Regions from separate parts of the Streptomyces sp. NPDC053560 genome, predicted to be linked through region 2. Evidence: riboswitches for the same ligand, from Rfam matches in the RefSeq annotation. Region 2 holds a riboswitch; the other holds the start of a gene.
The links. A riboswitch is a leader RNA that binds a small molecule or an ion and turns the genes downstream of it on or off. The one in region 2 is predicted to bind cobalamin.
Positions count from the first base shown of each region.

Region 1: it holds a riboswitch for cobalamin, as region 2 does, so the genes downstream of both, ACIGQF_RS22635 (energy-coupling factor ABC transporter permease) here and ACIGQF_RS03180 (ABC transporter substrate-binding protein) in region 2, are expected to answer to the same signal.

Region 1 covers NZ_JBITXI010000009.1:149,272-154,045, forward strand. Annotated here, with positions in the region: gene ACIGQF_RS22620 (pirin family protein) at 1-141, opposite strand, end outside; gene ACIGQF_RS22625 (DeoR/GlpR family DNA-binding transcription regulator) at 141-962, opposite strand; gene ACIGQF_RS22630 (hypothetical protein) at 988-1,212, opposite strand; cobalamin riboswitch at 1,499-1,704, shown strand; gene ACIGQF_RS22635 (energy-coupling factor ABC transporter permease) at 1,734-2,438, shown strand; gene ACIGQF_RS22640 (energy-coupling factor ABC transporter substrate-binding protein) at 2,435-2,803, shown strand; gene cbiQ (cobalt ECF transporter T component CbiQ) at 2,809-3,558, shown strand; gene ACIGQF_RS22650 (ATP-binding cassette domain-containing protein) at 3,555-4,406, shown strand; gene ACIGQF_RS22655 (IclR family transcriptional regulator) at 4,600-4,774, shown strand, end outside.
Region 2 covers NZ_JBITXI010000001.1:785,383-790,156, reverse strand. Annotated here, with positions in the region: gene ACIGQF_RS03195 (DUF72 domain-containing protein) at 1-202, opposite strand, end outside; gene ACIGQF_RS03190 (ABC transporter ATP-binding protein) at 253-1,044, opposite strand; gene ACIGQF_RS03185 (FecCD family ABC transporter permease) at 1,041-2,090, opposite strand; gene ACIGQF_RS03180 (ABC transporter substrate-binding protein) at 2,087-3,127, opposite strand; cobalamin riboswitch at 3,192-3,394, opposite strand; gene ACIGQF_RS03175 (tetratricopeptide repeat protein) at 3,600-4,679, shown strand; gene ACIGQF_RS03170 (lipase maturation factor family protein) at 4,582-4,774, opposite strand, start outside.

The DNA of each region.
Region 1 (4,774 bases), on a different contig from region 2:
GTCGTCGGGGCCGTAGTGGTCGGCGAAGCACCAGGCGCCGATCGTCGTCCGGGTCCGCTGCGGCAGCGTGCGGCGTACGGTCATCGACCGGGGCCCGCCCAGCGGGACGTCACGCGGGGCGAGGATCTCAACGTTGCTCATCAGGCGTCGCCTCCCTGCGACTGGCTGGCTCCGCCGCCCGGTTCTTCGAGGGGCTCGACCTGCACGACGCGGATGCCGCGGTCGGTGAAGGGGGTGACCTGGTCGCGGAGCGCAGTGCGGTGGGTGACCAGGGTCCAGCCGGGCGGCAGCGCCGCCCAGGCGTGGAAGGGAGCGCGGCCCAGCTTCTCCGTGTGGGCCAGTACGTAGACGTGCGCCGCCCGGCGGGCCATCAGCTCCTTGAGGCGGGTCTGGCGCTGGTCGGCCTCGCAGATCCCGCCGTCGGCCGTGACGCCGTCGGCGGAGAGGAAGACCCGGTCGAAGGTCATCCGCTCCAGCGCCGCCTCGGTCAGCGGGCCCACGAACGCCTGGCTGAGCGGGCGGAGCGTACCGCCCAGGCACTCCACGTGGACGGACTCGACGTCGGCCGGTTCGTGCAGCGCCGTCAGGCCGGTCGTCGCCACGGTGAGGTCCTTCGCAGCACGCAGTTCATGCGCCAGCGCACCCACCGTCGACCCGGCGTCGAGCAGCACTGTCTCGCCCTGCTGGACCTGTGCCGCCGCCCACCGCGCGATCGCCCGCTTCTGCGCGTACGCCTCGCCGGTGCGCTGCCGGAGCGAGGCCTCGGGGTGGGCGGTGAGCGCCATCGCGCCGCCGTAGGTCCGGGCGAGGCGGCCGTCGGCGGTCAGCCGGGCCAGGTCGCGGCGGAGGGTGGAGGCGGTCACGCCGCAGCGCTGCGACAGTTCCTCGACGCTGGCCAGGCCCGTGGTGTTGGCGAGCTGCAGGATCTCCTCCCGCCGGGCCCGGGATGCGGTGGGCGGCATCTGGTGTCCTTACCGGTTCGTCGGTTCAGCGGGCGGTGGCCATCTCGGCGGCCTGCCGCAGCGCCTCGATCATGCTACCGGCCTCGGTCCTGCCGGTACCGGCGATGTCGAAGGCGGTGCCGAGGATCGCGGCGGCCTTCCGCAGCCGCGCGGCGTCGCCGATCACCACGGGACGGCACCGGCCGAGCGTGCCGGGGTCCAGCACCGCGGGGACGATGACCTCGGGTCCGATGCCGGCGCCGTCGCCCATGGTGAGGCCGATGAGGGAAGGGGCTGCCGCGCGTTCACTGGATGACTCCTTGGCTTGACGCACGGGGGCCCGCCGGCCCGGCCGGGGCCGGAAGCGCGGGGCGGGCCGCGGGCGGTGGGGGCGTACCACGCTCATCACCACACCGGCGTACCGCGGCGTTTCCGTACAAGTCCGTGGATGACCGTGGCGCTGGTCGTCAGCGGCGTCGCCATCCTGTGCGTCGGCGTCTACGGAGTCCTGGAGACGGTGGGCGTGGTCACGGCCGGTTGAGCAGCACGGCCGCGCTTGCCAGCACCGACGGCCTGGCACTACTGTCGCCACGCCTTGGTAACGGGAAATCCGGTGTGATGCCGGTGCGGCCCTCGCCACTGTGATCGGGAAGTCCGGCTCCGGCCCTCGCGGGCAGCCACTGGGTCCTTGCGACCCGGGAAGGCGGAGCACGGGCGGTGGTACCCGTGAGCCAGGAGACCGGCCTCGGCACGTCAACCATCCACGAGGTGCTGGAGAGGGTCTGCTGAGCCATGCACATTGCCGAGGGTTTTCTGCCACCGGCGCACGCGGTCGCCTGGGGCGTCGCATCGGCGCCGTTCGTCGTCCACGGAGTCCGGTCACTCACCCGTGAGGTCAGGGAGCACCCCGAGTCCACCCTGCTCCTCGGCGCTTCGGGCGCCTTCACTTTCGTCCTGTCCGCGCTGAAACTGCCGTCGGTGACCGGGAGTTGCTCGCACCCCACCGGTACCGGCCTCGGCGCCATCCTGTTCCGCCCGCCGATCATGGCGGTGCTCGGCACCATCACGCTGCTCTTCCAGGCGTTGCTGCTGGCGCACGGCGGCCTGACCACGCTCGGCGCCAACGCCTTCTCGATGGCGATCGTCGGACCGTGGGCGGGGTACGGCGTCTACCGGCTGCTGCGCCGGTACGGCGTGCCGCTGATGGTCACGGTGTTCTTCGGCGCGTTCGTCGCCGACCTGTCCACCTACTGCGTCACCAGCGTGCAGCTGGCGCTGGCCTTCCCCGACCCGGGCAGCGGCTTCCTGGGCGCGCTGGGCAAGTTCGGCTCCATCTTCGCTGTGACGCAGATCCCGCTCGCCATCAGCGAGGGGCTCCTGACCGTCCTGGTGATGCGGCTCCTGGTGCAGTCCAGCAAGGGGGAGCTGACCCGGCTGGGCGTGCTCCTGAGCGGCGGGCGGAAGCAGTCCGCCGCGACCGCGGAGGCGGCCCGGTGAAGCGCCACACGAAGATCAACGCACTGCTGCTGCTCGCGGTGGTCGCACTCGCCGTCCTGCCGCTGGCCCTCGGCCTCGGCGACCACAAGAAGGAGCCGTTCGCGGGCTCCGACGCCGAGGCGGAGACCGCGATCACCAAGATCGAGCCGGACTACGAGCCGTGGTTCTCGCCACTCTACGAACCGCCCTCCGGGGAGATCGAGTCGGCGCTGTTCGCCCTCCAGGCCGCCCTCGGCGCCGGTGTGCTCGCGTACTACTTCGGGCTGCGCCGCGGCCGCCGGCAGGGCGAGGAGCGGGCGCAGGCACGTCAGGACGACGGGCACACGCCGGACAGCGCCGGGACATCGTCCGCCGAAGGGGCCTGAGCCCCGTGCTGCCGATCGACGCGGCGGCGCACAGCAGTCGCTGGCGCCGCCGCCACCCCGTGGACAAGGCCGTGCTCGGGCTGGGACTCACCGTCCTGGCGATCTCCCTGCCGCCCTGGCCGGGCGCCGCGCTCGTCCTGCTGACGGCGCTCGCGGTACTGCTCGGCCCGGCGGGCGTGCCCGGCCGCCGGCTGTGGCGCGCGTACCGGGTACCGCTGGGCTTCTGCGTCACCGGCGCGCTGCCGCTGCTCGTCCAGGTCGGCGGCGCGCACGGCTTCGTGTCGCCGGCCGAGGGCGGCGCGGTCCGGGCCGGTGAACTGCTGCTGCGTACCTCGGCCGCCTCCCTCGGCGTGCTGCTGTTCGCCTTCACCACCCCGATGTCCGACCTGCTGCCGCGGCTGGTGCGGGCGGGGGTGCCGGCGCCCGTCGTGGACGTCGCGCTGGTCACGTACCGGATGAGCTTCCTGCTGCTCGACTCCGTACGGCGGATCCGCGAGGCGCAGGCCGCGCGGCTGGGGCACACCACGCGGGCGGCCGCCTGGCGTTCGCTCGGCGGGCTCGCCGCGACCGCCTTCGTGCGCGCCTTCGACCGGGCGGCGCGGCTCCAGACCGGGCTCGCCGGGCGCGGGTACGACGGCACGCTGCGCGTTCTGGTGCCCGAGGCGCGGATCTCCGCGCGCTTCACGGCCGCGAGCGTGGCGGTGCTGGCCGCGCTGGCCGTCCTCACTCTCGTTCTGGAAAGGCCGCTGTCATGAGCGACTCCCCCGCCCTACTCACGCTGCGGGGCGCGTCCTTCGCGTACGAGGACGGGCCGACCGTCCTGCGCGACCTCGACTTCGATGTGCCCGAGGGGCGCGCGCTCGCCCTGCTGGGGCGCAACGGCAGCGGCAAGACGACGCTGATGCGGCTGCTCAGCGGCGGACTCGCGCCGCGCACCGGGCAGCTGGCGGTGGCCGGGGAGCCGGTGCGGTACGACCGCAAGGGGCTGACCCGGCTGCGGACCACCGTGCAGCTGGTGGTGCAGGACCCGGACGACCAGCTGTTCGCCGCCTCGGTCGCCCAGGACGTGTCCTTCGGCCCGCTGAACCTCGGCCTGACCGACGCGGACGTGCGGGCCCGCGTCGAGGAGTCGCTGGCGGCGCTGGACATCGCCGCGCTCGCCGACCGCCCCACGCACCTCCTCTCGTACGGGCAGCGCAAGCGGACCGCGATCGCAGGCGCTGTCGCCATGCGGCCCAGAGTGCTCATCCTCGACGAGCCGACCGCCGGGCTGGACCCGGACGGCCAGGAACGGCTGCTCGCCACCCTCGACGGGCTCCGCGCGGGCGGCACCACGGTGGTGATGGCGACCCACGACGTGGACCTCGCGCTGCGCTGGTCCGACGACGCCGCGCTGCTCACCCCGCAGGGCGTGCACACCGGCCCGACCGCCGCGACGCTGGCCCGCACGGACCTCCTCCACGACGCCGGGCTGCGGCTGCCGTGGGGCGTCGCGGTAACCGGGCTGCTCCGCGCGCACGGGCTGCTGCCGGACACGACGCCGGGCCCCCGCACCCCGGAGGAGCTGGCGGCGCGTACCCGCGCGGTGCCCGCCGACGGCTGACGCGCCCCGGGCGCGGCCGGTGACCGTCGACGGCACAAAGCTGCCGACACGGCGCCGGGGCGCCCGGCCCGGTGAGCGTCACTAATGGCACGCGGCTTCCTCCTCTGCGACCCCGCCACCCACCGCTACTGACTCGGGCCCTCGCTGTCCCGGCCGGCCCGTCGGTGAGCACAGCGGCGTTCTGCCGTCACTGGTGCGCCCGACCCTCGCACAGCTGCTCCGGGAGACCGGCGAGAGCGTCGTACTGAACGTCCCGAACGGCAGCGGCTACCGCTGCGCCGCGGCCGTGGACGGCACCGGCCCCATCCGCTACACCGCGATCGTGGGCGCCCTCATACCGGGCCACGCCGGGGCCTCCAGACATGCGA
Region 2 (4,774 bases):
CCGGGGTGCGCTCCGCCCACAGCGCGCTGTTCCGGGTGCTGGGCAGTGCGTAGTACGTGGCGTCGACCTCCACGACGGGGAACTGCTCGGCGTAGTGCCGCAGTCGGCCCTCCGGGTCCCGCCGGCCGGGCGGGTACCACCCGCTCCGCACCAGCGCCGGGTCCGTCCACGAACATGTACCGACGGCGATCCCACTCCTCATGGCGGCCGCGTACCCCGTCCCCGCGGACTCAGCTCCGGACGGAGTCGGACTCAGCTCCGGGCGGGCGGCAGGAAGCGTATGTGCGGGCGGCCGTCGGGGCCGGTGGGGGTGACGTCGGCAGCGACGCCGTAGACGTCCGCGATCAGGTCGCGGGTCAGGACCTCCCCGGGCGTGCCGCAGGCCACCACCCGGCCCTCCTTGAGGACGACGAGCTGATCGCAGTACATCGCCGCCAGGTTCAGGTCGTGCAGGGCGACGACGCTGGTGAGGCGGAGTTCGGCGACCAGGTCGAGGAGGTCGAGCTGGTGCCGGATGTCCAAATGGTTGGTGGGCTCGTCCAGCAGCAGCTCGCGCGGCTCCTGGGCGAGGGCGCGGGCTATCTGCGCCCGTTGGCGCTCGCCGCCGGAGAGGGTGTGCCAGTGCCGGTGGGCCTTGCCGTCCAGGCCGGTACGGGGCAGTGCGGTACGGACGGCCGCCTCGTCCGCCGCCGACGCGGGGGCCCACGCGCGGCGGTGCGGCACGCGGCCCAGCCGTACCACGTCGAGGACGGTCAACTCTGTTTGGGTGTCGGCCTGTTGGTCGACCACGGCGACGCGTTGGGCGACCGTACGGCGGCCCGACCGGGTCAGTGGCCGGCCGTCGAGGGTGACGACGCCGGAGTCCGGCGCGGTGACCCCGGAGAGCAGCCGCAGCAGGGTGGACTTGCCCGACCCGTTGGGGCCGAGCAGCCCGTTGAGGGTGCCGGGGCGCGGGGTGAGGCTGACCCCGTCCAGGATCAGGGTGCCGCCGGCGGTGCGGGAGACCCGGTCGGCGCGCAGGCCCTCCGGTGCGGGATCGGTCATCGGGTGCTCCGGGTGCGGTACAGGACGAGGACGAAGGCCGGCACGCCGATCAGCGAGGTGACCACCCCCACCGGGACCTCCTGCGGGTCCAGCACCGTGCGGGCGAGCGTGTCGATCCAGATGAGGAACACCGCCCCGGCCAGCGCGGTGACCGGCAGCAGCCTGCCGTGGCCCGGTCCGGTGAGGGCGCGTGCGGCGTGCGGCAGCACCAGGCCGACGAAGCCGATCGCCCCGGCCGAGCTGACCAGCGCGGCGGTCAGCAGCGCGGTGGTGGACAGCAGGATCCACCGGGTGCGGGTCACGGAGACGCCCAGCGCGGCCGCCGCGTCCTGCCCGAACGCGAACGCGTCGAGGGACCGGGAGTGCCCGAGGCAGATCAGCAGGGCCACCGCCAGTACGGCCAGGCACAGGCAGACGTCCGTCCAGCCGGCGCCACTGAGCGAGCCGAGGAGCCAGAACAGCACGCCGCGTGTGGTCTCCGCGTCGGCCGCGGTCAGCACGATGAAGGAGGTGAGCGCGGAGAACAGCTGCATGGCCGCGACACCGGAGAGCACCACCCGGTCCGTGGATCCGCCGAGTACGTGACTGAGCAGCAGGACCAGTGCGAAGGCGCATACGGCACCCACGAACGCACCGCCGGACAGCGACAGCGCTCCGCCCCCCACACCGAGTACGACGACCAGGACCGCACCGGTCGAGGCGCCGGACGAGACGCCCAGCACGAAGGGGTCGGCGAGCGGGTTGCGCAGCAGCGACTGCATGACCGCGCCGCACACGGCCAGCCCGGCGCCGCACACCGCCGCGAGCAGGGTGCGGGGGAGCCGCAGGTTCCACACGATCCCGTCCCGGATGGGGGTCAGGTCCCCGTGCCCCCAGCCCAGATGCGCCGCCACCGTGGACCAGACGTCACCGACCCCGATGTGCGCCGGGCCGATGGTGATGGCCACGGCGACGGACACGCAGAGCGCCGCGAGCCCGCCCGCCCAGGCCAGGGCCTGCCGCAGCCCGCGTATCGCGGCCGGTGCGGCGGGCCGCGCCGGGGTCACTTGTCGAGCCCGTGGCTGCGCAGCGCCGCCGCGACCTTCTCCACGGCCTCGACAGTGCGGATGGTGGGGTTCATCGACTGGCCGCTGAGCAGCACGTACCGCTTGTGCTTGACCGCGTCCATGTTCTTGGTGACCGGGTTCTCCGAGAGGAACTCGATCTTCTTCGCGGCGGTCTCGGCCGTCTCCGATTTGCGGGTGAGGTCGCCGATCACCAGGACGTCGGGGTTGCGGTCCGCGACGGTCTCCCAGTTGATCTGGGGCCACTCCTCGTGGGTGTCGTCGAAGACGTTCTTCGCGCCGAGCGCCCGGGTGACGGCGCCGGGGGCGCCGCAACAGCCCGCCATGTAGGGCGACTCGGAGTTGGCGAACCAGTACAGCAGCGTGACGTCGTGGGCGTCGATGCCGGCGGTGGCCTTCTTGACCCTGGCCTTCAGGCCGGCGACGAGCCGCTCGCCGCGCTCCTCGACGCCGAAGATCCTGGCCAGGTCGCGGACCTCGCCGTAGACGACGTCCATGGTCACCGGCTTCGTGCGGGAGCCGTCCCCGTCGCCGCCGTTGTCCTTGCCGGTGCAGTCGCTGGGGGAGAGGTAGGTCGGTACGCCCAGCTCGTCGAACTGTCCCCGCGTGGCCACCCCGCCCTTGCCGAGGGTGGAGGCGAACGACGCCGCGACGAAGTCGGGCTCGGTGGCCAGCACCTTCTCGAAGGACGGGCCGTTGTCGGCCAGCCGCTTCACCTTGGAGTTGGCCTTCTCCAGGCCCTTGAGCACCGGGTCGGTCCAGGTGGCGGTGCCCACCATGCGGTCGGCCAGACCGAGGGAGAGCATGATCTCCGTCGTTCCCTGGTTGAGGGAGACGGCGCGTTCTGGCGGGCCGTCGACGCGTACCTTCCGGCCGCAGTTGTCGAGGGAGACGGTCTTGCCGTTGCTCCCGCCCTTGGCGGAGCCCTCCGTCGGCGGGGCGCCACCGCCGCATCCGGCGAGCAGCGCGGTGGCCACCAGGAAAACGGCGGCACGGCGGGCGGGGCGCGGGAGCGGCACGGGGGTTCCTTCGGCGTCGAGGGCTCTTGCGCGAAGCCCGGTCTGCGGTGTTCCCCCGGCACGGCCGGTGCCGGAGGCCGCCAGCAGGTCTTCGGACTCGGGCTCACCCGGACGGAACGCCTTCCCGGACCGCGTACGCCGTCCAGTGGCCGATGCCCCGCCCGTCACCCTCACCGCTGCGCGTCAGTTCCGGATTCGCACCGGATTCCCTGACCCATACACGTGCACATGCACATGCAAGGTACGACTGGCTCCGGCAAGCTACCACAGGACCTTGTAGCCACCGCGGCGACGGCTGCCCCCCTCGCGTCTCCTCCCCCTAGGGGACGCCCCGTACATCTCCAGGGTGATCGGCAGCGCGGCCGTACATCCCGAGAGCGACCGGGATAACCGCAGGTGGAGTGACGTCCCAGGGCTTCCTCGGCACATAGCGTCGGTGCCTGACCGACGCAAGTGACCAGGAGGACCAGCGATGTACGGGAAGGCATTCGCTCCGGAGTATCAAGGGGAGCTGGGGGCGGAGTTGAGTGTCAACTCCTCGTACGAGGACGTGCTCGCCGCCGCGCGGCGGGCACGGGGCGCGGCCGACGGGCCGGGGGACGCCGCACGGGCAGCGCTCGCCGAGGCGGAGGCCGGACGGCGGCTCGGGAGGGTGGCCGAGGCCGAGGCCGCGTGGCGGGCCAGTTACCGGAGCGCGCGCACCGCGGGGGAGCCCGGCAGCATGGCGTGGGCGCTGTGGAGCGGCGGCACGCTCGCCCGCCAGTGCGGGCGGCTCGCGCTCGCGCGCCGGCTGCTCGCGGCGGCCGTCGCGTTCGCCGAACCGAGCGGCGACCGCCTCGCGCACGGGTACGCGCTGGCCGGGCTCGCGGAGACCGGCCGCATACAGGGGGACTACGAGGCCGTCGCGGAGCTGCACGAAGAGCTGCTGGCGCAGGCCAGGGCGCACGGCGAGGCGCGGCACATGGTGTGGGCGATGTCGGGGATCGCGCAGATGCACCGCAACACCGGCGGATACGTGAAGGCCCTCGCGCTGTTCGAGGAGTCGGCGCAGGTCGCCGAGCGGGCCGAGGACTGGCGGGGGCTGGCCTGGTCGCTGCGGGGCGTGGCCGACGTGCGGTCCGTGCTGGGGGAGACCGAGGAGGCGCTGCGGCTGCTCGGCCGGGGCGAGGCCCTCTGCCGGGAGCTGAACCTCGCGGGGGCACTGGCCTACAACCGCAAGATGCGCGGCAACGTGCTGTACCGGGCCGGGCGGTACGAGGAGGCCGCCGTGGTCTACAGCGGCGCGCTGGCGGAGTTCCGGTCGATGTCCGAGCCGCGGGGCACGGCCCTCTCGCGGCTGGGGCTGGTGAAGTCCCGGGCGCACCTGGGACGGCCGTACGACGAGGTGGCCGCCGAACTGGACGACATCGAGCGCGAGGTCACCCGGATCGGGCTGCGGCACGCCCGGGACATGGTCAGGTCCTTCCGCGCAGAGCTGTCGGCGGAAAGAACTGCCGTACCGGCTCCCGGTGCCACCACGCCCCGGTCTCCCGCAGTTCCCGCCAGTTCGTGAAGCGGTAGCGGTAGAAGTGGGCGCGTACGTGGCGGGGCGGCGCGTCCGGGAAGGGGTTCCGGCGCAGCAGCCGCACCGTGTCCCGGTCATTTTCG